3 regions of the Klebsiella sp. PL-2018 genome follow, and region 3 is predicted to be linked to each of the others. Evidence: predicted binding sites of a transcription regulator. Region 3 holds the regulator's gene; each other region holds the start of a gene.
The links. Region 3 encodes Fur, which represses iron uptake genes when iron is present. Its sites were predicted from a motif close to ATAATAATGAGAACNACTATCAA; they were not measured.

Region 1: a site for Fur is predicted at 5,955-5,977, ahead of MKleb_RS21475 (TonB-dependent receptor domain-containing protein). Genes of this name have one in related genera too.
Region 2: a site for Fur is predicted at 7,634-7,656, ahead of zupT (zinc transporter ZupT). Genes of this name have one in related genera too.

The regions. Positions count from the first base shown of each region.
Region 1 is NZ_CP077673.1:4,579,021-4,589,225, reverse strand. Features, by position in the region: gene MKleb_RS21495 (heme ABC transporter ATP-binding protein) at 1-558, opposite strand, end outside; gene MKleb_RS21490 (FecCD family ABC transporter permease) at 551-1,546, opposite strand; gene MKleb_RS21485 (heme/hemin ABC transporter substrate-binding protein) at 1,546-2,364, opposite strand; gene MKleb_RS21480 (hemin-degrading factor) at 2,361-3,401, opposite strand; gene MKleb_RS21475 (TonB-dependent receptor domain-containing protein) at 3,473-5,842, opposite strand; gene MKleb_RS21470 (Rdx family protein) at 6,058-6,342, shown strand; gene MKleb_RS21465 (nitrous oxide-stimulated promoter family protein) at 6,419-6,769, shown strand; gene sitD (iron/manganese ABC transporter permease subunit SitD) at 6,835-7,689, opposite strand; gene sitC (iron/manganese ABC transporter permease subunit SitC) at 7,683-8,531, opposite strand; gene MKleb_RS21450 (manganese/iron ABC transporter ATP-binding protein) at 8,528-9,349, opposite strand; gene MKleb_RS21445 (metal ABC transporter substrate-binding protein) at 9,346-10,205, opposite strand, start outside.
Region 2 is NZ_CP077673.1:5,081,203-5,091,407, reverse strand. Features, by position in the region: gene ribB (3,4-dihydroxy-2-butanone-4-phosphate synthase) at 1-547, shown strand, start outside; gene MKleb_RS23965 (pilus assembly protein) at 633-1,685, opposite strand; one part of gene MKleb_RS23960 (IS1 family transposase) at 1,782-2,031, shown strand; one part of gene MKleb_RS23960 (IS1 family transposase) at 2,031-2,479, shown strand; gene MKleb_RS23955 (fimbrial biogenesis chaperone) at 2,473-3,201, opposite strand; gene MKleb_RS23950 (fimbria/pilus outer membrane usher protein) at 3,215-5,743, opposite strand; gene MKleb_RS23945 (fimbrial-like protein) at 5,832-6,404, opposite strand; gene zupT (zinc transporter ZupT) at 6,850-7,620, opposite strand; gene ygiD (4,5-DOPA-extradiol-dioxygenase) at 7,814-8,605, shown strand; gene MKleb_RS23930 (glutathionylspermidine synthase family protein) at 8,651-9,811, opposite strand; gene MKleb_RS23925 (DUF1190 family protein) at 9,817-10,205, opposite strand, start outside.
Region 3 is NZ_CP077673.1:1,693,758-1,703,962, reverse strand. Features, by position in the region: gene pgm (phosphoglucomutase (alpha-D-glucose-1,6-bisphosphate-dependent)) at 1-179, opposite strand, end outside; gene seqA (replication initiation negative regulator SeqA) at 211-759, opposite strand; gene ybfF (esterase) at 944-1,717, shown strand; gene ybfE (LexA regulated protein) at 1,851-2,144, shown strand; gene fldA (flavodoxin FldA) at 2,294-2,824, shown strand; gene fur (ferric iron uptake transcriptional regulator) at 3,116-3,568, shown strand; gene tcuR (tricarballylate utilization LysR family transcriptional regulator TcuR) at 3,698-4,624, shown strand; gene tcuA (FAD-dependent tricarballylate dehydrogenase TcuA) at 4,722-6,125, shown strand; gene tcuB (tricarballylate utilization 4Fe-4S protein TcuB) at 6,112-7,251, shown strand; partial or broken gene MKleb_RS07840 (MFS transporter) at 7,306-8,602, shown strand; gene chiQ (ChiQ/YbfN family lipoprotein) at 8,655-8,987, opposite strand; gene chiP (chitoporin ChiP) at 9,034-10,205, opposite strand, start outside.

The DNA of each region.
Region 1 (10,205 bases), 2.9 Mb from region 3:
CAGGCGTTTGAGCAGGCGCAGCAGGTGCTGCTGGTAATAGAGATCCAGCGCCGAAGTGGGCTCATCAAGAAACAGCCAGCCCTCGGGGGCGCCATCGCGCCACAGCTGTGCCAGACAGCGGGCCAGCTGCACCCGCTGCTGTTCGCCGCCGGAGAGGGAAGGGTAGCGTCTCCCGGCCAGATGATCGCAGCCGGTCTCTTCCATCACCCGGCGGATGATCTCCTCATTTGCTACGCCGCCCCACGGCGAACGGCCCATGGCGATAACCGTCTCAACCGGCCAGTCGGCGTGAAGCTGGGTACGCTGCAGCATCACCGCCCGGCGGCGGGAAAGCGTTTCTGCCGACCAGCTCTCCAGCGGACGGCCCTCCACCACCCGTTCGCCGGCGTCGGGCGTTAAATAACCGGTCAACAGGCGTAGCAGGGTTGATTTACCGGCGCCGTTGGGGCCAATCAATGCCGTCATTCCACCGCCGCAGAGCTGGAGCGAAACATCATGAATAATCTGCCGGTTACCCAGACGCAGCGACAGCGAACGCGCGCTATAGCGGTTATCCATGGGTCCCTTTCTCCCGACGAAAAATCAGCCATAGAAACCACGGCGCGCCGAGTACGCTGGTCAACAGCCCGACCGGCATCTCGGCGGGGGCGGCAACGGTACGCGCCAGCGTGTCGGCCAGCAGCAGTAACATCGCGCCGCACAGCAGCGAACCGGGGACCAGGCCGCGATGGTCCGGCCCCAGCCACATCCGCATCAAATGCGGCACGACCAGACCGATAAAGCCGATAATGCCGCTGATAGCCACCGCCGACGCCACCAGCAATGCGCTGCACAGCAGCAGTAGCCGCTGCAGGGCGCGAACGTTGACGCCGAGGTAGTGCGCTTCTTCATCGCCCAGCTGCAGCAGGTTAAGCCGTGAAGCCATCGCCCACACCACGAGGGAAGCCGGGATCATCAGCGTGGCCGCCACCAGCAGCGTCGACCATTCCGCCTGCCCGAGGCTGCCCATCCCCCAAAGCGAAAGCTGGCGCAGCTGGGTATCGTTGCTGATCCACGCCAGTACCCCGACCAGCGCGCCGCACAGGGCGTTAATGGCGATGCCGACCAGCAGCAGGCGCGAAAGCGAGGCGTCTCCCGCCCGGCTGAGGATAAAAATCACCACCATCACCGCCATGCTGCCGATAAACGCCGCCAGCATCGGGGCGTACAGCGCCACGAGCAGCGGCACCGACAGAGGCAGCACCAGCCAGCAGGCGACCGCCAGCGCCGCGCCGCCGCTGATCCCTAACAGCCCCGGATCGGCGAGGGGGTTGCGAAACAGCCCCTGCATCACGCAGCCGGAGAGCGCCAGCGCGGCGCCGACCAGCAGCGCCAGCAGCACTCGCGGCAAACGAATGGTCAGCCAGATGTTTCTCAGGATCTCATCGCCGGAGGGCAGCAGGCTGGCCAACGGCAGACGCATGGCGCCCAGGGTCGTGGCGAGCAGCGTCAGGACAATCAGCAGCAGCGTCATTAACCACAGATTACGGGCAGGGTGGGAGCGCATCAGGGCAGCTGCTCCGCTTTTTGCCGCAGCGCGAGCACCGCCTGCGGGGTGCGCGGACCAAAGCCGAGCAGGGCCATATCATCTATCACCAGTACCTGCTTATGGCGTCCCGCAGGCGTCTGCGCCAGCCCCGGCAGCTTCCAGAGCCCGGCTTCGCCGCCCATGCCTTTCAGCCCATCGGCGGAGATCACCACCAGGTCCGGTTTACTGGCGATAACGCCCTCCTGCGACATGCTGCGATAATGGTCGAAGCTCTGCATGGCATTTTGCAGCCCGGCCGCCCTGATTGCGCCATCCGCCGCGGTTTGTTTCCCGGCCACCATGGTATTCATGCCGCCGTGGCTGAGAATAAACAGCACCCGCTTGTTCACGGGCTGCGACGGAATTTGCGCGATCTGCTGATGAACCTTCTGGCGCAGGGCGTTACCTTCGCTCTGCTTACCAAGGGCGTCGGCAATCACGCCAATTTTTGCCTCGATTGCCGGCAGGTCGTAGCCGCCCGGGACGTTGATCACCTTAACCTTATTCTCTTCAACCTTTTTCAGCACCAGCGAGGGCTGCGCCTGGGCGCTGGCCAGCACCAGCGTCGGCCGCAGGGAGAGGATCCCCTCGGCGTTCAGCTGGCGGATATAGCCCACATCCGGCAGGCTCTGCGCGGCGGCAGGCCAGGTGCTGGTGCTGTCTTTTGCCACCAGCTGCCGCTGGGCGTCGAGGGCGTAAACCACCTCCGTGACGTCGCCGCCGAGTGACACAATCCGCTCGGCGGCGGCGCTGGCCAACAGCGGAAACGCCGCAAGTAATATCAGCCAGCGCTTCATGCGAGTAGCCCTTCGGTGGTCAAACGATCGACCTGCGCACGCCACTGCGCCTGCTCCGGGTGGCCTTCGCTGCGTTGACCGAACAGCTGTGCGATCTGCGTGCCGTCTTTGGCGAACAGCTCGACGCTGGTGACGTGGCCGTCAGAGGTCGGTTTGCGGGTCACCCAGATCTCATCCACGCTCTCCTCGCGCAGATGCAGGGTAAACGCGGGGTTGAAGATATTCAGCCAGCCGCGCATCGGGGCGACCTTTTCCAGCGCGCCGGTGAAGATCTGCACGCAGCCGCGGTTGCCGACAAAAATCATGATCTCGTTGCCATCCTGGCGGATCGTTTCCAGCAGGCCCGGCAGCGTCTGGGTGTCAATGCGGCAGGCGAGGTCGTCGCTGACCAGGCGGAAAGCCTGCTGGCGCGACAGGCTATATTTTCTCAGCAGGCCGAAGAACTGGTGAACGTCGGTCATGGCCCGCCATTCATTTTCCAGCGCCGCCGCGTCGGCGGAGTCGGCATATTTCAGCGGTTCGGCCGGGCGAATCGCCAGCGGGGCAGGCGATTGCTGCGTATGCCCGGCAATCAGCGCATCCCAGGCCGCCATGTCGGTATTGCCGGTGGTGTAAACCTTGAGCAGCGCGTCGCCGTGCGGATCGAAGAACTGGATGCTCTGGCGGCCGTTGTCGTTCAGGCGAAAAGCGCTGGCCCACTGGCTGAGAAACAGGCGCAGATCGAGGGCGCGCGGATTGAGCACCAGCCCGGCGTGGCCGCTCAGATGCTGATGGGTAAATTCGCCGACCTGCTCATGCACCGCGTATTCGTTGCGGCAGATGCATTTGGTTTCCCCCACGGTTTCCAGCGCCGTCAGAATGGCGCGGGCGTCGTCCTGCAGACGTACGGCATCGTAGCCCAGGCGGGCTTCGGTCAGCTCGGCTTCGCTGATCCCCATTTCGGCGGCGATATCGCGGGCGTATTTCGCGGAAGATTGCGCTTTCGTGGTCAGATAGCGCTGCCACAGCGGGGTATGTTGCGGTTGGGTGTTTTGCATAATTCACATCCTTCTCTACGATGAGTTTCCCCGGCGCGCGGCCGGGGAGCAGGTTTCTTATTATTGGCCGATCAGAAATCGACGTTCACGCCCAACTGCCAGGTGCGGCCAGGCATCACCGCCAGCGCTCTGTCGTTGGCGTCCTGGTTCGTCGCCGTTTCGATATTGCGGCTGCTCAGATAATCCCAGTATTTACGATCGGTAATGTTGTATACGCCGCCGTTGACGCGCACGTTCTTCGCGACCTGCCAGTACGCGGTCCAGTCCAGCATGCCGTAGCCCGGAACGCGCATATACTCGCTGGTCGAATCGGTAATCGCGGAGCCGGAGTTGGTATAGCTTTCGCGGTTGGTGGCGGTGGCGCGCTTGCCCTTAACAAAGGTGGCGGTCAGCGCGGTGCCGTACACTTTTGCCGGATCGTCCCACGCCACGCCGACGATGGCCTTCATTGGCGCGACGCTATCGAGGTCGACGTACTTATCGCCGCTGTAGCTGGATTTCGATTGCCCTTCACTATAGCCGTAAGCGAGGGTGGCACTCAGGCCGTTAACCTCTTCAAACCAGGTGCCAAAGTTGAATTTAGCGCTGATTTCGCCGCCGTAGATGTACGCTTTATCGCGGTTTTCCGCCTGGTAAATGGTGTAGATGTTCGACGGTACGTTAGTGAACTGCGTCGGATTATTGGCGCGGGTGTAGCGGGTATAGGCGATAAAGTTCTTATAGGTGTTGTAGAACAGCGCGGTGCGCATGGTGATGCCCTCCGTCACTTCGCCCTTCATCCCCCACTCAACGTTATCGCTGGTTTCGGTTTTCAGATCGGTGTTGCCGATCAGCGCATACTGGGCGCGTCCGGCGTAGCTGGAGCCGAGGTTCCACGAACCGTATAGCTGGCTGGCGTTCGGGAACTGCGCGCCGCGCTGATATTGCAGATAAGTCATCAGGCGCGGGGTGATATCGTACTGCAAGACCAGCGACGGCAGCGCCTGGGTATCAGCGTTCTTACCGTACAGATTTGACACGTCGGAACCGGTCAGCACGCTGCTGTTGTTGGCCAAATCGGAGACGTTTTCCGGTTTGGTCGACTGATGCATCACGCGAATGCCCGGGATAACCGCAAAGTTATGGCCGTCGAGGTCGAAGTTAATTTTGTCCTGCAGGAAGCCGGCGACGATATAGCCGCGGCTGTCGGCGTCCGGCTGCATAATCTGGCTATAGGCGCTCGGGGTTGGCGACTGGGTTAACGGCCGCTGGGTTTTCGTCGTGCTGGCGTTAAAACCGGCGCTCAGATCGTGACGGCCTATCGATTTCGCCAGCGCGCTCTGAATCCCCCAGGTGTCGGTATCGTAGTCGGAGCTCACCGTTTGCATCGCGCGGGTGACGCTGTCCGGCATATATGTCCAGTCATGGGCCTCGGTATGCTGGTAGTAGACTTTGGTCGATACGCTGTCGATATAGTCGTTCATCGGCGTCCAGTCGTCTTTCAGGCTCAGGCCCCAGCGGCGGGTCTGGCTGGTCTGCTTTGACGTACCGATAACGCTGTTGCCGCTGGAGTCCCAGGCGTCGTAATGCGTGTGGTTCGTTTTATGGTAATAATCGAAGGTGCTGGTGAACTTATGTTCGTCATTCGGCTGCCAGATCCCGGAGGCCATAAAGGCGTCCGAGTGCCAGTTTGCCGGATAGGAATCAACGGTCCCGCTGTTATTTTCCGTCTCCTGACCGTCGCGACGGCTGTAGACGAAGATCCCGCGCAGGGTCTCGTCGCCGCCGGCGACCGTGACGCCGTTGTGCCAGCTGCGATCGGACGAGTCGTAGCCGCTGCGGTAGCCGAAGGCGCTGGTTTTGCCCGGATGCAGATAGTCATCCGCGGATTTCGGGCGGAAAGAGACGTTGCCGCCGATGGCGCTGTTGGCGGTTTCCGTTGATGTCGCCCCGGACTGAATATCGATGCTGCCGTACATGTAGGGGTCAATATAGTCGCGGCCCATACCGAAGGTATTAAGGCCCGCGCGGCTGGCGTAGCTGCGCCCGGTGGCGTTCGGCTGGGCGATGCCGTCGACGTCGATCCCGACGCGGTTGCTCTCCATGCCGCGTATGTTGTAGCCGGTATAGCCGCCGCGGTCGAAGCCGCTTTTGCCGTTGCCGGAACCGCCGCTGGCGCCGGTGGCGCTAATGAGCGGCTCGTAGCGCATGATCGAGCCAAAGTCGTTGGCCCCTTTATCCTGCAGCTCCTGAGCGCCGATCGAATGTTCGCTGCCCGCTTTCAGCAACGGCGCCGGCGCGGTAACGGTCATCCGTTCCGAGCTGTCATCAGTCGATGCGCTGCTGGTGGTTTTCGCGGTGGTATCAGCCGCCCCGGCGGAAGTCTGATAAATTGCTGTAAGCAAAGAAGTCACCAGCAGGCTTTTCTTGAACCATGCTGTTGATTGAGTGGAGTTATACATAGTAGCCACGCCTTAATCATTATTAGTATTGGCTCACGCGTTACTTCCAGAGTGCAGGTGTGTCCGGTTATTCCGTTACTGGACGTTTTTTCTCCATGCTTGTTGATTGCGAATGGTAATGATAGGTATTATCGTTTGCAACAAAATAATCATGTTATCTTCAATTAATCTGCAAGTTGTTTACAATTTGCCCTTTTACCGACAGCGAGAAGCCGATGAGCCATAAAGCCGCGATTACCATCACCTACTGTTCGCAGTGCAACTGGATGCTGCGTGCCAGCTGGATGGCACAGGAACTGCTGCACAGCTTTAGCACCGATATCGCTTCGGTCACGCTGGTTCCGGGAACCGGCGGGATCTTCGTGGTGGCCGTTGATGATGTGCAAATCTGGGAGCGCAAGCAGGATGGCGGTTTCCCCGACGCGGCGGAGCTCAAGCGCCGGGTGCGCGATGTGTGCTTCCCGGAAAAACCGCTGGGGCACGTGGATAAACCGGCATAATCCTCAGGGAGTATGGGGCTGCATCGTCCTCTCTGAATGTGTATTATGAATGCATCTTTATCGGAGGGAACAGGCGATGGCGGGCAAACGTATTGCGCGGGAAAAAAAGACCATTAGCAGCATGATTGCGCTCTACCAGCGCCGCTGCCCGGATGCCCGCGACGACGCCGAACACTATCAGGCGCTCAACGGCTATGCCGACAAGCGGCTGGATAAGTGCGTATTTGGCGAAGAAAAGCCCGCCTGCAAGCAGTGCCCGGTGCACTGCTATCAGCCCGCGAAACGCGAAGAGATGAAGCAGATTATGCGCTGGGCGGGGCCGCGGATGCTCTGGCGGCACCCGATCCTGACGATTCGCCACCTGATCGATGACAAACGCCCGGTGCCGGAGTTACCGGAAAAGTATCGGCCCAAAAAGCCGCAATAAACTCCCCGGCTCGCGCTGCGCTTAGCCGGGCTACAATTCGTGCGGTCTGTAGCCCGGGTAAGGCGTCAGCCGCGACCCGGGGCTTCGCCGGAACGAGCCGTGGTTTGACTATCGCGAACCGACGTCCAGATAAACGCGATAACGAATAGAACGGTAAACAGCACCACAATGGTCGGCGCCGGGGCGCTGTCGAGATAAAACGACAGCCACACGCCGCCCAGCGAACAGCTTAACGCTATCGCCACCGCCAGCAGCAGGGCGCTGACAAAACGCCGCGTCAGCAGCAGAGCGATCGCCCCCGGCGCTATCAGCAGCGAAATCGACAAAATGATCCCCACCGCTTTCAGCGTCGCCACGATGGTCAGCGCAATCATGCATAGCAGCCCATAATGCAGCAGCCCGCAGCGCAATCCGCTGGCCTTCGCCTGCTGCGGATCAAAGGCGTGCAGCAGAAAATCACGCCACTTAAGCCCGATTATCAGCGCAATCGCCAGCGCGATCAGCGACGTTTGCGCAATATCGCTGGCGGAAATACCCAGCATGTCGCCAAACAGAATATGATCGAGATGGACCTCCGACTGAATCGACACGTACAGCACCAGGCCCGCGCCAAACATCCCGGAAAAGACGATGCCCATGATCGTATCGCGCTTAATGCGGCTGTTATCGTCGAGATAACCGGTGGCGATGGCGCAGAACAACCCGGCGATAAACGCGCCGATGGCGAAGGGGATACCGAGGATATACGCCACCACCACGCCCGGAAAAACCGCGTGGCTCATGGCATCGCCCATCAGCGCCCAGCCTTTGAGCACCAAAAACACTGACAGCAGCGCGCAGGGGACGGCAACGATCGCCGCCACCAGCATGGCGTTGACCATAAAGGAGAACTGGAAAGGTTCAATCAGCGCGCTCAGCATGAGGCCTCCCTGGCGCGGCGACGGCTGGCGAGCAGGCCGTGCTTCGGCGCGAAAACAAAAGCGGCTAAAAACAGCAGCGTCTGGGCGACGACGATAATCCCGCCGGTCGCCCCGTCCAGATAGTAGCTCAGCCACGCGCCGAAAAAGCTGGTCAGGCTGCCAATCGCGACGGCAATCGCCAGCAGGCGCGGGAAGCGGTCGGTCAACAGCCAGGCTGTGGCCCCGGGCGTCACCACCAGGCAAATCACCAGAAACGCGCCGACGGTCTGCAGCGCCGCCACGGTACAGGCCGCCAGCAGAGTAAAGAACAGCAGCTTCAGCGCGGTGGTATTCAGGCCAATGGAACGAGCGTGGTTCTCATCGAAAAAGGTCACCATCAGGTCTTTCCACTTCAGCAGCAGAATCGCCATCGAAATAGAGCCAATCGCCGCCAGCTGGATAATATCCTCCGGGGCGATGGCCAGAATATTGCCGAGAATAATGGTCTGGATATTCACCGAAGTGGGGTTCAGCGACACCATAAACAGGCCAATACCGAAAAAAGAGGAGAAGATCAGGCCGATAATCGCGTCTTCCTTCAGCTTCGAACGCTGGTTAAGAAACAGCATGCTGCCCGCCGCCAGGCCGCCGGAAAGAAACGCCCCCAGCGCGAAGGGCAGACCGAGCATATAAGCGCCCGCCACGCCGGGCACGATGGAGTGGGAGAGGGCGTCGCCAATCAGCGACCAGCCTTTAAGCATCAGGTAGCAGGAGAGAAACGCGCACACCCCGCCCACCAGCGCCGAGACCCACATCGCGTTCAGCATATAGTGATAACCAAACGGCTCCAGTAGCCAGCTCATCTTTCGCCTCCCGCCGCCCGACGGCTGATAAACGGCCGCTCATCGTCGGTGATAATCCGCTCTTCCGCGCCGCTCAGCACCACGTGGCGCAGCACGCCGCTAAACGCCAGTTCGAGGTTTTCGGCGGTAAAGGTGCTTTCCGTCGGGCCGCTGGCCAGCACGGTGCCTTTGACCATCACCGTGTAGTCGCAGAACTCGCTTACCGAGCCGAGGTTATGGGTGGAAACCAGCATGGTGCAGCCTTCGTCGCGCAGTTCCCGCAGCAGCTCGATGATGCGCGCTTCGGTCTGCACGTCGACGCCGGTAAAGGGTTCATCCAGCAGAATGACTTTTCCCTGCTGAGCGATAGCGCGGGCCAGAAACACGCGCTTTTTCTGCCCGCCGGAGAGTTCGCCGATCTGGCGGTGGCGGTACTCGCTCATGCCGACCCGCGCCAGGGCGGCGTCGACAATCTCATGGTCGCGCGGTTTGGCCCGCCGTAGCCAGCCCATATGGCCATAGCGCCCCATCATCACCACATCTTCCACCAGCACCGGGAAGGACCAGTCCACCTCTTCCGCCTGCGGAACGTAGGCGACGAGGTTCTGCCGCAGGGCGCGATTAACCGGCTGACCGAGAATCGCAATATCGCCTTTTCCGACGCGCACAAAGCCCATCAGCGCTTTAAACAGCGTCGATTTTCCCGAGCCGTTCACCCCGACCAGCGCCGCGATGGCGCTGCGCGGGACGCTAAAAGAAGCATCGCGCAGCGCGGTATGACCGTTGCGGTAGGTGACGCTGACGTTGTTGACCGCGAGGCCCGGCAGCTCGTGACTCATGCCTGTTTCCTTAGTCCGTCGTTGATGCCCTGGACGATGGTTTGGGTGGTGACGCGCAGCAGGTCGAGATAGGTCGGCACCGGGCCATCGGCGGCGCTCAGAGAGTCGACGTACAGGACGCCGCCGTAGTGGGCGCCGGCTTCCCGGGCCACCTGACGCGCCGGTTTATCAGAGATGGTGCTTTCGCTAAAGATAGTCGGGATCCGCTCTTTCTTCATGGTGTCGATGGTTTTGCGCACCTGCTGCGGGGTGCCCTGCTGGTCGGCGTTTATCGGCCACAGATAGCGCTCCTGGAGGCCGTTATCGCGTGCCAGATAGGAGAACGCGCCCTCGCTGGTCACCAACCAACGCTTATCCTGCGGCAGCTTCGCCAGTTCCGCCTTCAGCGGCGCCATGGTCTGGCGGATCTTCTCTTTGTAGGCTTCGGCGTTGTGGCGATAGGCGTCGGCGTTCGCAGGATCGTATTTCACCAGCGCGTCGCGAATATTATCGACGTAGATCAGCGCATTGTCCGCCGACATCCACGCGTGCGGGTTGGGTTTGCCGTTATACGGCCCTTCGCTGATGCCCATCGGCTGAATGCCGTTGCTGACCACCACTTCCGGTACGCCGTTTAAGTGCTGATAAAAGCGGGCGAACCACAGTTCAAGGTTCAGGCCGTTGGCGAGGATCAGCTGCGCGCCCTGCGCGCGTTTGATATCCCCGGGGGTCGGCTGATATTCATGGATCTCGGCCCCCGGTTTGGTGATGGAGCTGACGTCGGCGGCGTCGCCCGCGACGTTTTGCGCCATATCGGCGATCACCGTGAAGGTGGTAATCACTTTAAATTTCTCTTTTGCCTGGACGGGGGCGACGG
Region 2 (10,205 bases), 2.4 Mb from region 3:
CCGTGAAAACGAAGGCGATATGATTTTCGCCGCTGAAACCATGACCGTTGAGCAGATGGCGCTGACCATTCGCCACGGCAGCGGCATTGTCTGCCTGTGCCTGACGGAAGATCGCCGTAAACAGCTCGACCTGCCAATGATGGTTGAGAACAACACCAGCGCCTACGGTACCGGTTTTACCGTGACCATCGAAGCCGCTGAAGGCGTGACCACCGGCGTTTCCGCCGCTGACCGCGTGACCACCGTGCGCGCGGCAATTGCCGATGGCGCGAAGCCGTCCGACCTGAACCGCCCTGGACACGTTTTCCCGCTGCGCGCGCAGCCGGGCGGGGTTCTGACCCGCGGCGGCCATACTGAAGCAACCATCGATCTGGTCACGCTGGCTGGCCTCAAACCGGCGGGCGTACTGTGTGAACTGACCAACGACGACGGCTCTATGGCGCGTGCGCCGCAGTGCATCGAGTTTGCTCAGCAGCACAATATGGAAGTGGTCACGATTGAAGATTTAGTGGCCTACCGTCGCGAACACGAGCGTAAAGCCAGCTGATTGCAGTCGTTGCGCTAAAAGTTGCGCTAAAAAATGAGAAAGCCGGGATATCCCGGCTTTATTGTTGAATAGTTCCAAAAGAAAGCTACTGATAGTTAATCTTTATAATCACATCTTTGCTAAAAGGGCCATCCTTGACTGAGACGGAGGGATTTTGGGTCAGCTCAGCAATATAGTTATGCGTGACGGTTGATGGTCGTCCCGGAATATAGGTAGCGAATGGCATATATTGGTTGAATATAACGTTAGTACTAGCCGTGCTATCATAGATATTCAATAGAAAGCCATTATTCATATCCAAATGAGTAATATCGTATAGGGTATCATTAGTATAGAAGCTGGTCGTGATATCGAATTGTTCAGTACAGCCTGCCGCCTGATCCCGGATGGTGGAGAGGCTGAACGTTTTTTTCAGCGCTGGCATGTCGGTTTTATAAGCATGAATGACGCCAAAATCCACTGTCTGACTTTCAGGGAAAAGCTTAACGGAAGCTGTACAGGTCAAAAACCGCACGTTATCTAATCCAGTAATATAATAACGTAAATTTTTGGCATCACTGAGCAGGTTTGCTCCCCCTTCGCCATCAAATTGCAGTACATTAATGTCACCAAAATTATAGACTGTTGAGCTATCGGGAGGAATCGCTTTAACTTTAATATACAGGCGGAAGCGGGCGTTAAAGGATACATTTTTTTGCAGTACCGAACCATTACATACCGGGTCATGATAGATATTTGGCAGCGGTTTCTGATCTATTCTATCCAGACAGGCGCCTGTCTTGATGCCTTGATTAATGCCTTCGTAATCGACACCATCGTATGTTACGCCAAAAGTAAAATAAGGATTATTGAGTACCTCACTGCTATTAAACGCCGAGAGTTTTATCCAGGCATAAAGCTCTTCCGTTGGGGCAGCGCGACTCCAGTGGGAGGCTTTATCGCAGTACACGGTAATATTAATGTCGGAACTTTCCCAAATTTTCTTGCCAGGCGTAATGTCGTTAGGAATGGTAAAGGAAGGAAGTGTAGCAATGTAAGAAAGCGCTCCTCCTTCGTTATTTTGATAGCAATTTACTGCCCATGATGGCACAGAAAACAGGCTGATTAATAACGTTAAAAAACTTAGTAGTCTTTTCATTATTATCCCTTTTTCACCGGTTCAGACTGACAGACCACTTGGGTAATGGTGCCAACTTACTGATTTAGTGTATGATGGTGTTTTTGAGGTGCTCCAGTGGCTTCTGTTTCTATCAGCTGTCCCTCCTGTTCAGCTACTGAAGGCGTGGTGCGTAACGGTAAAAGCACTGCCGGACATCAGCGCTATCTCTGCTCTCACTGCCGTAAAACATGGCAGCTACAGTTCACTTACACCGCCTCTCAGCCCGGTACACACCAGAAAATTATTGATATGGCCATGAATGGCGTCGGATGTCGCGCCAGTGCACGCATTATGGGCGTTGGCCTCAACACGATTTTACGACACTTAAAAAACTCAGGCCGCAGTCGGTAAACTCACGCATACAACCGGGCAGTGACGTCATTGTTTGCGCGGAAATGGACGAACAGTGGGGTTACGTCGGCGCTAAATCACGCCAGCGCTGGTTGTTTTACGCGTATGACAGGATACGGAGGACGGTTGTGGCGCACGTATTCGGTGAACGCACGTTGGCCACGCTGGAGCGTCTTCTTGGCCTGCTGTCGGCCTTTGAGGTCGTGGTATGGATGACGGATGGCTGGCCGCTTTATGAATCACGCCTGAAGGGAGAACTGCACGTTATCAGCAAGCGATATACGCAGCGCATTGAGCGGCATAACCTGAATCTGAGGCAGCATCTGGCAAGGCTGGGCAGGAAGTCACTGTCGTTCTCAAAATCGGTGGAGCTGCATGACAAAGTCATCGGGCATTATCTGAACATAAAACACTATCAGTAAGTTGGAGTCATTACCACCACTTGTACAGAATTACAGCTGACTTTAAACATATTCAGGCCGCCGTAATCGCCAATAAAGCCTACCTGGAAATTAGCCGGCAGGTCTTTAATCTCCTGCGACGCCAGGCCAAACGGTTCAGCCATCATGCTGGATGTTTTTGGCAGCAGCGTTTTGCCATTCGTGCCGATATAACCCACGGTGATAAAGTAGGGGGAGTTGTTCTTTAACGTTAACCCGCTGGCCGTTCGGCTAATATCGAATTTACCGGTCAGATTCACCTGCCCGTTCTTCACTTCGACTGCCTTTGGTCGCCAGAAAATTTTAATGCGGCTCTGCATGGCAATTTGCATGACGTTTTTCTGTTCCGAGCGCGGCGGAATTTCGCGCACGTTGAAATAAAACAGCGATTCCCTGTCCGCCGGAAGCTGCGTCAACGTTGGCTGAGGAATCAGGCGAACCTGTACTTGCTCACCCGCCTCGAGGCGCACCATTGGCGGAACAGCAGTAATATAGTTTCGGGATTTTTTATTATCCTTATCCTCAATCCATGATTGGGCAAGGAAAGGGGCCGTTGTGCTCTGGTTGGTCAAGCGCACGGAGACGCTCTTATCCGACTGGTTAAGAATAATGCGGGTTCTGTCGGGCGACACGGCGGCATTTACCGCAAAGCTGGTACTCAACAGACAGAATAGTCCTTTCGCAAATGTCTTAATTTTCATCATCATTCATCCTGAATTAATGTGCGGGCTTACATGGTAAAATAATGGCCTGACCATCGAGATTGCTATGGTTAGGCGGTGTCAAATCACACACGTTGTCGTTCCATTTTAGCGTCAGGATGCTGTTTTCCTGTATTCCGCTCAGGTATACAAAGCCGTCATCAGCGACTAAACCTATATCGCGACCTGTTGCTTTGTCTGTTACGGTCACGCCCAGCGGTGGATAGCGTCCGTCTTCCAGGCGGATGACGCCGATGATCTGATAGCCTTTGGTCGCGCTCAGGGGCATATAGCCAATAGCGCCTTCGGTCAGCGTGGTGCGGATTACCGAGTTGGTTACATCCACGCCATCCGGCAGGTTGTTGTTGTTCACCATCACCATCGCCGTTGTGTAGTTACCCACTGACGGAACCACGGAAATACCAAACATATTGGTCATACTACGATGATTGTTTACCTCAACACCGGCTATTCCATCCGCATCCACCATGACGCGAGAACTGTTGCCAGTGTTGTAATCATGTAATGCCGCACCGTAACGGGTTGCCGTGAACGAGCCGTTCCAGCCAGCGCTGAGCGAGCGATAGCTGCTTGGCTTCACGCTACCGTTTACATTCAACCGGCCATAGGGTGAATAGTGCTGATAGTATCCGCGCATGGCCGCTTCGCCATCGCCAAACTCTTTATCTGTGCCTGAAACGGACATATTCCACGGGTTATTACGATCTGAACCATCGTACCAGGTTGCCGTTTGCGTCGTTGCGTCGTCGCCATAGCGCTGCAGGCTGTACATAATATTGCGATTATTTTCCAGCGGCAGGGTGAGTGAAAAGTAATATTGATTCTCTTCATCATCATTCCAGCGCACGCGGCTCATCGCCAATGAAGCTGAAATATTTTTAAACGCACCAATATCAAAGCTCCGGCTCAGAGAAAACGAGTAGTTCGTATTGGTTTCACTGTTCCAGTAGGTATTACGTGTGACACTCAGATAGGTATTTAGCTCCAGCGGCGCAACGAACTGATTAAAGGAGAGCACATAGCTCTCTTTCTCATTGGAGCTGGAGTCGGAGCCATCGCGCGAGCTGATATATTCGCTCATCGTGACGTACTCTTTATCTGAGAACCGGTAACCCGCGAAGGTTACCTGACTGTTTGTTTCTTCAAAACGTTTGGCATAGTTAGCGCGATAGCTGAAGCCGCGCTGTTTACCTTGATCGTCATTACGTAGATTAGCCTCGGCGCGGGTAATATCAAGGGAGAATGAGCCAAAACGGTTAAGGTTAAAGCCAACCCCACCGGTTGCCGCCTGATAGTCATCGGCGGTGACGATAGCGCCGCCGTAGAGAGAAACATCACTCAACCAGCCCCAGGAAGCCTCCCCGGTCCAGAAAAGGGGGTTATTCACATCATTGTGGGTCGTTGATGTGGGTTTACCCACTGAACTTTTATAACGTACCTGCCCTTTACGCGTCAGGTAAGGGATAGAGGCGGAACCAACCTGGAACGTACTTTTGCGTCCGTCTTCTTCCTCGATCGTGACATCCAGCTGCCCCTGCAAGGTTGTGCCCAGATCGGCGATGGTGAATGGCCCGGGGGAGACGGTCGTTTGATAGAGCGTGCGGCTGTTTTGCGTAACGGTGACTTTAGCGTTGGTCTGCGCGATGCCGCTTATTTGCGGCGCATAGCCGCGTAAATCCGGCGGCAGCATTTGTTCATCACTTTCCAGAGAGGCGCCGGTAAAGTGAAAAGTATCGTAGAGGCCTGAGCTCAGGTCGTACTGGCCCATCGTGAATTTTGACGCCAGGGACGGAATCGGGCGGAATAAATAGGTACGCGGCAGGCTGCTGCTGGTACCCGTTGATTTCCGCTCAGTAAACGATTGATCGTACTGATAATCGCTACGTAAGCGCCATGCACCGAGGTTGAAACCCAGTGTGCCATATGAGTTGACGCTCTGGTTGCTGTCGCCGTGGCTCGGCGTGTACTGGCTGGCGTAAAGGTTATAATCCAGCATAAGCCCCGCGATACCGTCGTCCCAGTACTCCGGCGGCGTCCAGTTTTTAGCCTGATATTTCATCCATGCCTGGGGTACGGTTAACGTCAGTACCATGTTCGCTTTATCCAGACGAATAATCAGCTCTGGCTGATGGCTGAGATCGAGACAGCCTTTTTGATTCCACATTTGTAGCGGTTCAATAAACGCATCGGCAAAGCCGAACTCTGCCAGGCGCTCTTTAGTGAGGCAAAGCTGAGATCCGCTTTCGTTATCAGCTTTTATCCACTCCAGGTGATAGGCTTTTGGTAAGGTATTTTTGTTGATCTGTACGCGTGCTACATAGGTGCCGACAGGAATATAGCCTTTTTTTTCAAATTGCGAGAGATCGATGTTTTTCCTGTCCTCAGCATCAATCATATCGGTATTGAATTCTATTGCATAAAGCGGCATTGATAGTGATGCGGTAAAACATACTGAGCAAAGGGTATGCTTTATTAAAAGGAATAACTTTCCTGGCATTAAACCGCTATGAATAATAGTGCGCATAAAATCCGTTTCTTTTAATAAAATAGACCAGGAAAGCCGGTGAATCCATCACCGGCTTGAATCGATAAAAATTAAGCGAAAGCGATAATTATTTATAAGCCAGGACGTAGTTTGCCTGAGCGTAAACATCACCCTCGGTTGCATTTTTACCTTTAGATTCCATGCGGGCGTGGAAGTCCAGGTTCTGAGTCGGGTTGGTATCGGTAAACACTACCGGCACTGCGGATCCCAGGGTTACGGTGTTGTAACCTGCGTCCATAATACGTACGCCAACGCCGGTAGCGCCGCCGTAGTTGCTTTCTTTGGTATTTACCATCAGGCTGGCGTCATTGCTGTCGACGTTGGCAGAAGTGAAGGTCACGTTCACTTTATCCGTTGTCGTTTTCACGCCTTTATCATCCGTTGTGCTCAGAATACAGTCGCGCAGTTTGATAGAGAAATCTGCAGGCTGAGAGTACTGGCCGCCGTTCAGTACGCTATCGGCAACCTGGCCGAGATCGACATCAATCTGAGAGCTTTCCGGTGTCACAGAGCAAGGGGCGGTAATAACGGTACCGGAGAAGGTGACAATACCGTGGCCCTGATCTTCAGCGCTGGCATTAAAAGCAGTCGCAGAAAAAACAGCGGTAGTGGCAACAGCGAGCAGCGTTTTTTTAAACATGGAATATAGTCCTTTATAGATGATCAATATTAAATATGAGGTTTACGACAACTGGTATGGGATTGGGTTTGCTTGAATTAATATTAATTCAACGCGTAAAAACTATCATGCTGCTCACTGTTACGCATGTTAATTGTAATTAAAGGTAACTCGCAGTTTTCCTTAATGTATGCATTTTAGTGCGCTTTTTTTAGGATATTTCGCAATGTAATATCTCTTTTGACGGTGGCTTTACCTGTATTGATTGTTGATGTGAATGAATTTCGTTTGATACCCGCAGAATTAACGTCAAATTAATGCCAAAGCAATGAGGGCGAATGCTGTGAAAAGGCTATTTACGCATGGTCTTAATTGACTAAAGGTTAAATTTAATACCTGTTCTCAATTCATCATTAATGATGAATTCATGTAATGAATTGACAAGTGAAATAATGGGGGCATTGACTCAGCCAATGCCCACCGTTTGCAAAACCACCAGGCTTAATCCCATCACTGACATCCCGCACAGCACGCCATAGCTCGGGTTGCTTTGTGGATCGAGCTCTTTCGCCAGCGGCATAAGCTCATCAACCGACAGCGCAATCATGATACCGGCAACCGCGGCCATAACGGCGCCCATCATCACCGGGGATATCGCGCTGCCCAGCACCAGCCAGGCCAGCACGCCGCCGAAGATTTCCGCCATGCCGGAAAGACCCGCCCAGAACACCGCTTTACTTCTGGAGCCCGTGGCGGCATATACCGGTCCGGCTACCGCCAGTCCTTCCGGGATGTTGTGTAGCGCAACGCCTAACGCGACCCCCATGCCCAGCTCGAGATTATTGCTGGCCGTCACGAAGGTCGCAATGCCCTCGGGGAAGTTATGCAGGCTGATGCCTAAGGTCAGCAAAATCGCCGTACGGCGCAGGTTGCGCGGGCGGGAAATGCCGGGAGACATCAGATCCTGCGGGTGGGCGTGAGGCAGCATGCGGTCAAGCGCAAAGTAGCCCAGAAGGCCGATAATAAACATGCCGTAGCCGAGCAGGGGGGACATGCCTTCGGTAGCCAGCGCGGCGGGCAGCATCTCCATCAACGAAATCAACAGCATGATCCCGGCGGCGAATCCCAGTGAGAATCCCAGTAAGCGATTCGAGGGTTTCTGCCCGATAACGCCGAAAATGGCGCCAATAAAGGTAGCGCTCCCTGCCAGCAGGGTCAAAATGACGGGTGAGGACAACATTCACCTCCTTATGAAAATAATTCTTATTAAGAGTATCCTGATCCATTGACGATCGCGAGCGCGCGGATTCACTCTTTACCGCCGCTTACATTCAAATTTTCTGACGATCATCATCATGCTTATCTGAGTTTATCCTCCATAGAAAGAGCGTAATGTAAATACATCAACTTTCTTAATAAAGGATATCACTATGTCCCGTACCCGCATGCCCGCGCTGTTTTTAGGTCACGGTAGCCCGATGAACGTGCTGGAAGATAACATCTATACTCGCGCCTGGCGGCATCTGGGCGAGACGCTGGCGCGGCCTAAAGCCATTGTGGTGATCTCCGCGCACTGGTTCACTCGCGGTACAGGAGTGACCGCGATGGAGGCGCCGAAAACGATTCATGATTTTGGCGGTTTTCCCCAGGCGCTCTACGATACGCATTATCCGGCGCCGGGTTCGCCTGAGCTGGCCCAGCGTCTGGTCGAGCTGCTGGCGCCGGTGCCGGTGACGCTGGATAAAGAAGCCTGGGGCTTTGACCATGGTTCCTGGGGCGTGTTGATTAAAATGTATCCCGATGCTGATATTCCGATGGTACAGCTGAGTATTGATAGTACGAAGCCCGCGGCATGGCATTTCGAAATGGGGCGTAAGCTGGCTCAGCTGCGCGATGAGGGCATTATGCTGGTGGCAAGCGGCAACGTGGTGCATAACCTGCGTACCGCACGCTGGCACGGCGAAAATACACCTTATCCCTGGGCGGCGTCGTTTAATGACTACGTGAAGGCGAACCTGGACTGGAAAGGTCCCGTAGCGGAACATCCGCTGGTGAATTACCTGGCGCATGAAGGCGGATCGTTATCGAACCCGACGGCCGATCACTTTCTGCCGCTGTTGTACGTGCTGGGCGCCTGGGACGGTGAAGAGCCGATTACGATCCCGGTTGAAGGAATGGAAATGGGCTCCCTGAGCATGCTGTCGGTGGTCATTGGCGCCTGAAAATAGATAAACCCCGGCAGTAAACAATGCCGCCGGGGTTTGCTGTTACTCGACGAAAATGTGCGGATAAAAGCGCGACAGATCCTGAGTGATCAGCGCCCGGTCTTCGCGAATGCCAATTCCCGCCGGCTGGTCGTTAATCAGCCAGCTGCCGATGAGCGTGTAGCTGTCGCCAAATTTCGGCAACGGATAGAACGCCTGCACGATGGTGCCCTCTTCACCGTACGGCCCTTCTACCGCCTCCAGCACTTTGCCATTCTCCACGATAGAGACGTTAGCGCCCTCGCGGGAGAAGATCGGCTTAATAACGTACTTTTCCAGCTCCGGGTGCGCATCTTCGCTGAAATAAGCGGCCAGCAGGTTCGGATGGTTGGGGAACATCTCCCACAGCAGCGGCAGCAGCGCTTTGTTGGAGATAATGCTCTTCCAGGCCGGCTCCAGCCAGCGCACGCCGGCATCTTCCAGCTTGGTGGAGAACACCTCGCGCAGCATGTACTCCCATGGATAGAGCTTGAACAGATTACCAATCACCTGATCCTGCAGGTCGGTAAACTGGCCTTTTTCGCCGAGACCAATATCTTCGATGTAGAGGAACTCGGTTGCCACGCCCGCTTCTGCGGCGCAGTCCTGCAAATATTGCACGGTACCGCGGTCTTCAACGGTATCGCGACAGCAGGCCATATGCAGCAGCTGGAAGCCGAACTGCTCGCGCAGCTCGCCAAAGCGATCGATCAGCTTCTCCTGCAGGCTGTTGAACTGATCGCTGCCCGCCGGCAGCTGACCGGCGTTCAGCTGATCTTCCATCCAGATCCACTGGAAGAATGCCGCTTCATAGAGAGACGTCGGCGTATCGGCGTTGTTCTCCAGCAGCTTCGGCTCACCCACGCCGTCCCACGCGAGATCGAGACGCGAATACAGCGAGGGCTGATGGGTTTTCCACGACTGGCGTACGAAGCCCCAGGTGTGTTTGGGGATGCGAAATTTGGCCATTAACTCATCGCTGGCGATGACTTTTTCCACCGCCTGCAGACACATCTGATGCAGCTCAGCGGTGACCTCTTCAAGCTTCTCAACCTGCGCCAGCGTCAGTTTGTAATAGGCTTCTTCGCTCCAGTACGGCTCGCCGTACATGGTGTGAAAGTTAAAGCCATATTCTGTCGCCTTTTCGCGCCAGTCCGGGCGCTCGGTAATGCTGATTCTTTCCATGTCGCTTAGCCGCCCATCGAGCGTGAAGAAGAGGAGCTTGCTGAACTACGCTGCATGGTTGATTGCTTAGCGACCGAGTCGCCAAACCCGCCGCGCGTTACGGTGCTGGTGGTGGCTGGTTTTGGCGCCATCGCGGTTTTCGGCACGGTCATGGTACGGCCCGGCTGCGCTGCGCCGTAGCTCTTACCGCCCGCGTCGGTGTATTTACCATAGGCCGGGCTGGCCGGGTTTTTTGAGCTGAACAGCGGCTGCTGAGCGCCCATTCCGCCGCCCATCATCCGGCCCATCATGTAGCCAGCCATCAGCGGCATCCAGAAGCTGCCGCTGCTTTGCGCCTGGGCCTGGTTTTCCGGAGCCATGCCTGCCTGAGCCGGCGCCTGCTGGCACTGACCTT
Region 3 (10,205 bases):
TGCTGCTCGTTGAAGTTGTGGCGCGCCGCGCTGCCGCGGTGACCGGAGGTGCCAAACTTCACTGCATGTTCCGCGTTGCCAACTTCCGGCTTCAGCACATAGTACTGGGCAGTCAGTTGGGCGACGTTAATCAAATCACTCTGTTGCGCAGGTTGACCCGCGCGCTTATCGATTGCCATTGCCTGATCCTTCTGGTGCAAAGTTAACTAACTAGATCGTACCGCAAACCTTTTCGATCAATTCCGCAGGGAACTGCATTGACTGCATGATATGTTCGATCATGCTGCATTTGCGACCGGTATTGGTATTTGTAATGACCCACCACGGCGTCCCCGGTACCTGCTTAGGTTTCGTCTGATTACCGTTTTTCTGCAGCGTGCGTTCATCCTCAGCGAAATAAACGCGGGTGCGCCCGTGCAGGGACTCGGTCGCCTCGGCAAACACTTTGCTGTCTAAGGCGTAGAGGGTGGTCAGAACCAGCATGAAACGGTTTACCGCGCGCTTTTGTTCGGCGTACTCATCAGATAACAGCAGCTCACGCATAGCGCGAACTTTATCTTTCAGAGGATTGGCGGGTTTCACTTCAACGACAGGCGTTGGCGCAGGGGCCGGAGCGGCTTTCGCTACCGGTGCGACAGGCTGGGAAACGGCGGAAAACTTCAACATGCGCCGTAAAATGTCGGATGCGCTCTCGCCAATATGCTTGGTGTGGCTGGCAATATAGCTATAGAGTTCATCATCAACTTCAATTGTTTTCATCTTAATCCAGTGCGATATCTTTTTCTGAATACAAGTTGTCGGGATTATAGGGACAAATCCCAACCGCGGATAGCGTCAAACCAGGATGGCGGTAAAACTCGGATATCTTCCGGGTCTTGCAGCCGGATGGCAGAATGTCCAACATAATACCCTAACCCGACGGAGCGAAAAAAAGAACTTTGCCATGAAATTAAATAGCCGAGCGCAATCTGCACAGAATCCGCACAATAATCCCCCTATCGTCCTGGTCCACGGCCTTTTTGGCAGCCTGGATAATCTTGGGATCCTCGCCCGCGATCTGGTTCTCGATCGCGATATTATCCAGGTCGACATGCGAAACCACGGCCTTTCGCCGCGCTCGCCTGACATGACCTATCCCGCGATGGCCCAGGATCTGCTTGATATTCTCAATGAATCACAGATTGAGAAAGCCACCTTTATTGGTCACTCAATGGGCGGTAAAGCGGTGATGGCGCTGAGCGCGCTGGCCCCGGAGCGCATCGCGGGCCTGGTCGCCATTGATATCGCCCCGGTGGATTATCACGTCCGCCGCCATGATGAAATCTTCGCCGCCATCAATGCCGTCACCGACGCGGGGGCCGCTACGCGTCAGCAGGCGGCGACGGTCATGCGCCAGCACCTTAACGAAGAGGGCGTGATTCAGTTTCTGTTAAAATCTTTCGTGGACGGCCAGTGGCGGTTTAACGTACCGGTGCTGTGGGAGCAGTACGATAATATCGTCGGCTGGCAAACCGTTCCGCCCTGGCCGCATCCGGCGCTGTTTATTCCGGGCGGCAACTCCCCCTACGTCACCGATGCCTACCGCGAGACTTTATTAGCTCAGTTTCCCCAGGCGCGCGCGCACGTTATCGCCGGCGCCGGGCACTGGGTGCATGCAGAAAAACCGGAGGCCGTTATCCGCGCGATCCGTCGTTATTTGACCTCTATCGCCGCGTAACTGCCTAAAATATACTCGACCGCGCGGCTTAATGCCCGCGGCCGTTGGCGCAGCCCGTCGCCTGATGTATTATGGCGCGCTGTCTGCATCGGCTATGCCCGATAGCTTGTTTCCCCCGAAGTCACTCTGAATCATGGCAAAAGAACAAACGGACCGTACGACATTAGATTTGTTCGCAACTGAGCGTCGGCCGGGTAGACCGAAAACGAATCCGCTTTCGCGCGATGAACAGCTGCGCATCAACAAACGCAATCAGCTTAAACGCGATAAGAGTCGCGGTCTGAAGCGCGTGGAGCTAAAGCTCAATGCCGATGCTGTCGATGCGCTTAATGAGCTGGCCGAAGCCCGTAACATGAACCGCAGCGATCTCATCGAAGAGATGCTGATGAACCAGCTGGCAGCCCTGCGCGACCAGGATAAAGCCTAAAACCCTCAAAAAATAAGCTTTCGTGTAGCAGAGTGTGCAGTTGGGCGTGATTGCTGTTTCCGCGCCCTTCTCAGTTCTGCTATCATTGCCCCTATCTGCGGGCATTACGCCACTACCACATCATTAAGTTTCAAGAGGTTATTTTACTCATGGCAATCATCGGCATCTTTTTTGGCAGCGACACCGGCAACACCGAAAATATTGCAAAAATGATCCAAAAGCAGCTTGGTAAAGACGTTGCTGATGTTCACGACATTGCCAAAAGCAGCAAAGAGGATCTGGAAGCTCACGATATCCTGCTGCTCGGCATTCCCACCTGGTACTACGGCGAAGCCCAGTGCGACTGGGACGATTTTTTCCCGACGCTGGAAGAGATCGATTTCAATGGCAAACTGGTGGCTCTGTTTGGCTGTGGCGATCAGGAGGACTATGCTGAATACTTCTGTGATGCACTGGGGACTATCCGCGATATCATCGAACCGCGCGGCGCAACTATCGTTGGCCATTGGCCGACCGCCGGCTACCATTTTGAAGCCTCTAAAGGCCTGGCCGATGACGATCACTTTGTTGGCCTGGCCATTGACGAAGACCGTCAGCCTGAGCTGACTAACGAACGCGTGGAAAAATGGGTAAAACAGATTTCTGAAGAACTGCACCTCGAAGAAATCAAGAATGCCTGAGTCTGAACGGCGTAATCATCAGGTTTCGCCGAATTGATAGATAAAAGCAATCAAAGTTATAGCTACAAGTTTTTAACTTTTAATCACATATCTGTACAATGTCCTCTGATTTAACGGGGTCGCGTGAAGCACTTTGTAGCGAGTGCCTCGTTTTTGACAGCATACAAGGCCCGATGCTTGCAGTTTTCATTTCACCATGGCAGTTCTATAATGAGACGCATTACATCGGGTGATTCTCTGTATTACTTCCGCTGAAGGAAGTAGATCGTTTAGCAACAGGACAGATTCCGCATGACTGACAACAATACCGCATTAAAGAAAGCTGGCCTGAAAGTGACGCTTCCGAGATTAAAAATCCTGGAAGTGCTGCAAGGACCGGATAACCATCATGTCAGTGCGGAAGACTTATACAAACGCCTGATTGATATGGGTGAAGAGATTGGCCTGGCCACCGTCTACCGCGTACTGAACCAGTTCGACGACGCCGGCATCGTCACCCGTCATAATTTCGAAGGCGGTAAATCCGTTTTTGAACTGACGCAGCAGCATCATCACGATCACCTGATTTGCCTCGACTGCGGCAAAGTGATCGAATTTAGCGATGATTCCATCGAAGCGCGCCAGCGTGAAATTGCCGCAAGGCACGGTATTCGCCTGACTAACCACAGCCTGTACCTGTACGGCCACTGCGCAGAAGGCGACTGCCGCGAAGATGAACATGCCCACGACGCGGCAGAGAAATAATCACCGCATCGTATACCGCCAAAAGCCAACCTGAAGGTTGGCTTTTTTTTGCCCGGAATCTGCCGCCTCTTTCTCTCGCGCTGCAATACGTTTACTGTCAGTGCATCCTGACGTGTACGGAGAGTCGACATGGAGCTTCGCCAGCTACGCTATTTTGTGCGCATTATTGAAACCGGCAGTATGGGCCGCGCCGCGCTTGACCTGGATATCGGCGTCTCCGCGCTTAGCCAACAGATGGCGCGCCTCGAGAACGAACTCGCCATTCGCCTGCTGCAGCGGACGTCTCGCGGCGTAATGCCGACCAGCGCCGGCCTCGCCTTCTACTCCCAGGCGCAGCTCGCGCTGCGTCACGCCGATGATGCGGTTCTCGCCGCGCGCGAGGCGCGCCTTTCCGGCCACGTCAGCGTCGGTATGGCCCCCAGCACCGCCTCCGTTCTCGGGGTGCCTTTTATTCACGCGATGCGCGAAAGCTATGCCGACGTCCGCCTGCATTTGGTCGAGAGCCTCTCCGGTAACCTTGAACGCATGATCAACACCCGCCAGCTTGACTTAGCTATCGTGTTCCAGAAGGAGAAGCTTGTGCGCTGGAGCGCCAGACCTATTCTCGAAGAGCGTCTGTTTCTGATTGGCACCCATGACGTGCTCTCTCCCCTTCCCGAAGCGAGCATCTCGCCTGGCCAGCTGGCCGCTATCCCGCTGATTATGCCAAGCCTGGGGCATGGACTGCGCGGCAGGCTGGAGGCGATCTGCCAGGAGCATGCCCTGAGCGTCGATGTGGTGGCTGAAATCGACGGCCTGGCCCTGCTGATGCGCGCCGTCCGCGACGGGCTCGGCGCCACTTTGCAGCCGGGGGCGGCAATTTCCCATCTCGACAGCGAGTCCCTGAGAGTGATCGGCGTCGACAATCCGATACTCAGTCGACCTAATTTTCTCGTCAGCCTTTCCGATGATGAGCTGACTCCGGCAGGCCTTGCGGCCCGCGTAATACTGGCGAAAGTCATGCGTCAGCTGGTTGAGTCGGGTCGCTGGCCCGGCGCCAGCCTTTACGCAAACTAAACCCCCCTTTAGCAATACGCCATAGCGTCCAGCCGGCCGTAACGCATACATTTCCATTACAAATTTAACAATCAAGCAAAGCGTAATGGAGCCATAAATGGTGGATGTACTGGTCATTGGCGGCGGCAATGCCGCGCTATGCGCCGCCTTAACCGCCCGGGAAGCTGGCGCGTCCGTACTGCTGCTGGAGGCCGCGCCGCGGGAATGGCGAGGCGGCAACTCTCAGCACACGCGGAATCTTCGCTGTATGCACGATGCTCCGCAGGATGTTTTGGTCGACAGCTATCCGGAAGAAGAGTACTGGCAGGACCTGCTGCGCGTCACCGAGGGCAACACCAACGAAGCGCTGGCGCGCCTGGTGATCCGCACCTCATCGCAGTGCCGGGACTGGATGCGCCAGCACGGGGTTAACTTTCAGCCGCCCCTCTCCGGCGCCCTGCACGTGGCCCGCACCAACGCCTTTTTTATGGGCGGCGGCAAAGCTCTTATAAATGCCTATTACCGCAGCGCGGAGCAGATGGGCGTAAAGATCCGCTACAACACGCCGGTACAGGCGCTCGAATTAGATAACGGCGAATTCATCGCCGCGCTGGCGGGCGAAGAGAGGATCGTCGCCAAAACCTGCGTCCTCGCCGCCGGCGGATTTGAATCTAACCGCGAGTGGCTGCGTGAAGCATGGGGACAGAACGAGCGCGGTGAATGGCCAGCCGATAACTTTCTCATCCGCGGCACCCGCTTCAATCAGGGCGTGCTGCTCAAGTTTATGATTGACGCCGGGGCTGACATTATTGGCGACCCCTCGCAATCCCACTGCGTCGCCATTGACGCCAGGGCGCCGCTCTACGATGGCGGCATCTGCACGCGCGTGGACTGCGTGTCGCTGGGGGTGGTCGTGAACCGCGACGCCGGGCGCTTTTATGATGAAGGGGAAGATTTCTGGCCCAAACGCTATGCCATCTGGGGCAGGCTGGTCGCCCACCAGCCGGGGCAAATCGGCTACTCGATCATCGACAGCAAAGCGATCGGCCACTTTATGCCGCCCGTTTTCCCCGGCGCCCGGGCCAATACCATTGAAGAGCTGGCTCGCCAGCTGGGGCTGGACGCGGAACGCCTGGCGCAAACCATCGCCCGCTACAATGCCGCCTGTACGCCGGGCCAGTTCGATCATACCCGGCTTGATAACTGCGCGACATCCGGCCTGACGCCGCCGAAAACCCACTGGGCGCGGCCCATCGATACCCCGCCCTACTACGGCTATGCCCTACGGCCGGGGATCACCTTTACCTACCTTGGGCTGTACGTTAATGAACGCGCCGCCGTCCATTTTGCGGGCAAGCCGAGCCGCAACCTGTTCGTCGCCGGCGAAATGATGGCCGGCAACGTGCTGGGCAAGGGGTATACCGCCGGCGTGGGCATGTCCATCGGTACGACGTTCGGACGCATTGCCGGCCAGCAGGCCGCCCGCTCGGCACAGCAGGAGACACACCATGAAATCGCTTGAAAAGCTGATCATTGACGCGCAAATCATCACCGAGTCGGAAGCGGAAGTTGAACGGGTGATGCAGGTCTGTAACGCCTGCCGCTATTGCGAAGGGTTTTGCGCCGTGTTTCCGGCCATGACCCAGCGCCTGGCTTTTGGCAAAGCGGATATAAACTACCTGGCCAACCTGTGCCATAACTGCGGCGCCTGCCTGCATGCCTGTCAGTACGCGCCGCCGCACGAGTTTGCCATTAATGTCCCGAAGGCGATGGCGGAAGTGCGCCTGGAGACCTATCAACACTATGCTCAGCCCGCGGCTTTCGGCAGCCTGTATCGTCGGGCCGGCGTAACCACGGTACTGGCGCTGGTCGGCGGGCTGATCCTCTTTCTGCTGCTGGCGATGGGGCTCAAAGGCTCCCTGCTTCATCCACCGCTGGCCGGCGATTTCTACCAGATTTTTCCCCATAACCTGCTGGCGTGGATGTTTGGCACGGTCTTCATACTGGCCATGGGGTTACTAATGGCCGGGGTGATCCGCTTCTGGCGCGAGATCTCGCCGGGTCAGCCTCAGGCCATCGACATCGCTAAAGCCTCGCATAATGCGCTCACGCTGAAGTATCTCGACGGCGGGCACGGTAAGGGCTGCAACGAGGCCGATGACGCGTTTACCCTGCTGCGCCGCCGTTTCCATCACTTTACCTTCTACGGGTTTCTGCTCTGTTTCGCCGCCACCGTGGTGGCCACGGGGTATCACTATATCGCCGGCTGGGAGGCCCCCTACCCGTTCTTCAGCGTACCGGTTGTGCTGGGCACGCTCGGCGGCATCGGCCTGCTGGTGGGCCCGGCGGGTTTGCTATGGCTGAACCTGCGCCGCTCGCCGCTGCACGGCGACCCGCGGCAAAAACCGATGGATCGCGGCTTTATTCTGCTGCTGCTGCTGACCAGCTTCACCGGCCTCGCCCTGCTGGCGGGACGAGACACCTCGTGGATGGGCATTCTGCTTGCCATTCACCTCGGCGTGGTGATGGCGCTGTTTTTGACCCTGCCATACGGAAAATTCGCCCACGGATTTTATCGCTGTGCGGCGTTACTCAAGTGGGCGATTGAGAAACGACGCGGAAAACAGGCGGCAGTCGCAGGCGACTAGTCCGCTCCTCTTACCTCTATAAAAACAAGATAAAGACAATGGAGAGCAACCCCTATGACGCAACCCTCATCGCGCGCCGGTACCTTTGGCGCCATTCTCCGCGTGACCAGCGGTAATTTTCTCGAACAATTCGACTTTTTTCTGTTTGGCTTTTACGCCACCTATATCGCCAGAACGTTCTTTCCGGCGGAGAGCGAGTTTGCGGCGTTAATGCTGACCTTCGCTGTGTTTGGTTCGGGCTTTCTGATGCGCCCCATCGGCGCGATAGTGCTGGGGGGCCTATATTGACAGGATCGGACGGCGTAAAGGGCTGATGGTGACGCTGGCAATTATGGGCTGCGGGACGCTGCTGATAGCGCTGGTTCCCGGCTATCAAACCATCGGCGTTCTCGCCCCCGTTCTGGTATTAGTGGGTCGCCTGCTGCAGGGATTCTCGGCGGGCGTCGAGCTCGGTGGCGTGTCGGTCTATCTGTCGGAAATCGCCACGCCGGGGAAAAAAGGGTTCTATACCAGCTGGCAATCCGCCAGCCAGCAGGTGGCTATCGTCGTCGCGGCGCTGATTGGCTACGCGCTGAATGAAACGCTCGGCCACGATGAGATTGCCGAATGGGGCTGGCGTATTCCCTTCTTTATTGGCTGTATGATTATTCCGCTGATTTTTGTGCTGCGGCGTTCGTTGCAGGAAACCGAAGCCTTTCTGCAGCGCAAGCATCGCCCTGACACGCGGGAGATCCTGAGCACGATTGCCAAAAACTGGCGCATCATCACGGCGGGGACCTTGCTGGTGGCGATGACCACCACCACCTTTTATTTTATTACCGTCTATACGCCGACCTACGGTAGAGCCGTTCTGCATCTGAGCGCCCGCGACAGTCTGCTGGTGACCATGCTGGTCGGCATCTCTAACTTTATCTGGTTACCGATTGGCGGGGCAATTTCTGACAGAATAGGCCGTCGGCCGGTGCTGATGGGCATAACCCTGCTGGCGCTGCTCACTACCTGGCCGGTCATGCACTGGCTCACCGCCGCGCCGGATTTCCCCCGCATGACGCTGGTCCTGCTCTGGTTCTCGTTCTTCTTTGGTATGTATAACGGCGCGATGGTGGCCGCTCTGACGGAAGTGATGCCGGTCTACGTCCGCACCGTGGGCTTTTCACTGGCCTTTAGCCTCGCCACCGCAATCTTCGGCGGCCTGACGCCGGCCATTTCCACCGCGCTGGTCGAGATAACGGGCGACAAAAGCTCGCCGGGCTGGTGGCTGATGTGCGCCGCGCTATGCGGCCTGGCCGCTACCGCGATGCTCTTCGTACGCCTGGGCCGCGGCTACCAGCCGGCAGAAATACCCCGCTAAAATAGCAACGGGCGGAGTTGACGCTCCGCCCGTTTGCTTGCCGCCGTCTGGCTTAACGCGGCGTATTGTTGCTGTGGATCTCTTTCCAGATCTGGTCGCAGCGCGCCTCTACAGCCTGATCGTTCCCGGTTTTGCGCGCCTGGATGCACTGCTGATAATCCAGCACCCGCACGCTTTCCTGGGTCGCGAACTGCTGATGCTGTTTCTCCTGCTTCAGCACGTTCAGTACGCTCTGACAGGCTTCAACTTTATCCGGATTGCCCTCTGCGGTATTAATGCAGGCGCTGTAGGCATCTTTTAACTTTGAGTCTTCCTTAGGCGCTGGCGACTGGGTACAGGCAACCAGACCTGCTGCCATAATGGCGACAAGTATTAACTTTTTCATCATGAACCTCGGGAAATTGCGGCGGGTTTCCCCCGCCGCAGTGGCATCAGAAAATGGTGAACGGAGCAATAACCATGAACTTCACGTCGCGCTCATCCTGGAAGATGTTGCCGTAACCACCGCTCCAGCTTGGGATATCGGAGTGGTTGTCGTATTGCGTAAAGTGGAGTTTGAACAGCGTGCCCTTAGCGCGTCCTTCCTGAACGGTGTACATGGCATCCAGGCTATAGGCGGACTCTTCCAGGCGTTTATCCGGGTTGTAGTACGCATCAGGCGAGGACATTCTCCCCGGCTTCGCATCCCAGGCATAAACGTAGGAGGCGCCGAAGGCCCAGCCCGGCATGTTCCAGTTCTTCATGTCATACATCGCGCCGAAGAACACCGCTTTTTCACCGTTGGCGTTGAAGTCCGAACGGTTATCCCACCAGATATCCAGTCGCCCGTTAGACGATGCGTAAGTTGGCGTCATACGCTGCAGGAAGTAGCCCTGCTGACCATCAGCTTTAACCCAGGTTCCTTCCAGACGCAGGTCCAGAACGTCGGCAACCTTATAGCCAAAGGTCAATGCCTGCAGCCACGCGGTGCCGTCATAGATATCGTTAACCCCGCCGTTGCTGACCTTATCGCGGGTGCCGTAGAACTGATAGCTGGTGGTTAACGGCGTGCCTGCAACATCAAACTTATAGCTGGCCTTGGCAAAATACTGGTCGATGTAACCCTGTGCCTGACCAAACGCCGCTTCCAGCACAAGGTCGTTTTTAAAATCATATTTGGCGCCGAGAGAGTGAAGGTAATCCACCTTGGTTTTCTTGTCGTTCTGGTAGAACTCATCCATCTCAATGTGCCACGGCGCTTTATATTCGTTCGTCCACATATAGGAGAAACTCAGCGCGCCCGCATCGCCGTAGTCAAAGTTCGCACCGGCTTCAGCCCCCTGATAGGTACCCGGCATAAAGCTCCAGTGCGGCGCCAGCAGCGTCTGGCCGGTTGGCTGAATATAGCCCGCGCGCGCCCAGGTCGGGCCAAATTTAAATTTTGCGGCTGCTTTATACAGGCTGATCCCGCTCTTATCGCCGGAATAGTCTTCATCGTAGGTTTTATTGCGCGAGGAGAAAGCGATTTCGTTCGGGTGACCGCTCTCGCTGCTTTCGCCCATTTCGATGGCGGTAAAGGCAGCAACGTCAATACCGAACATGTCGGCGGCATAGCCGGACTGGA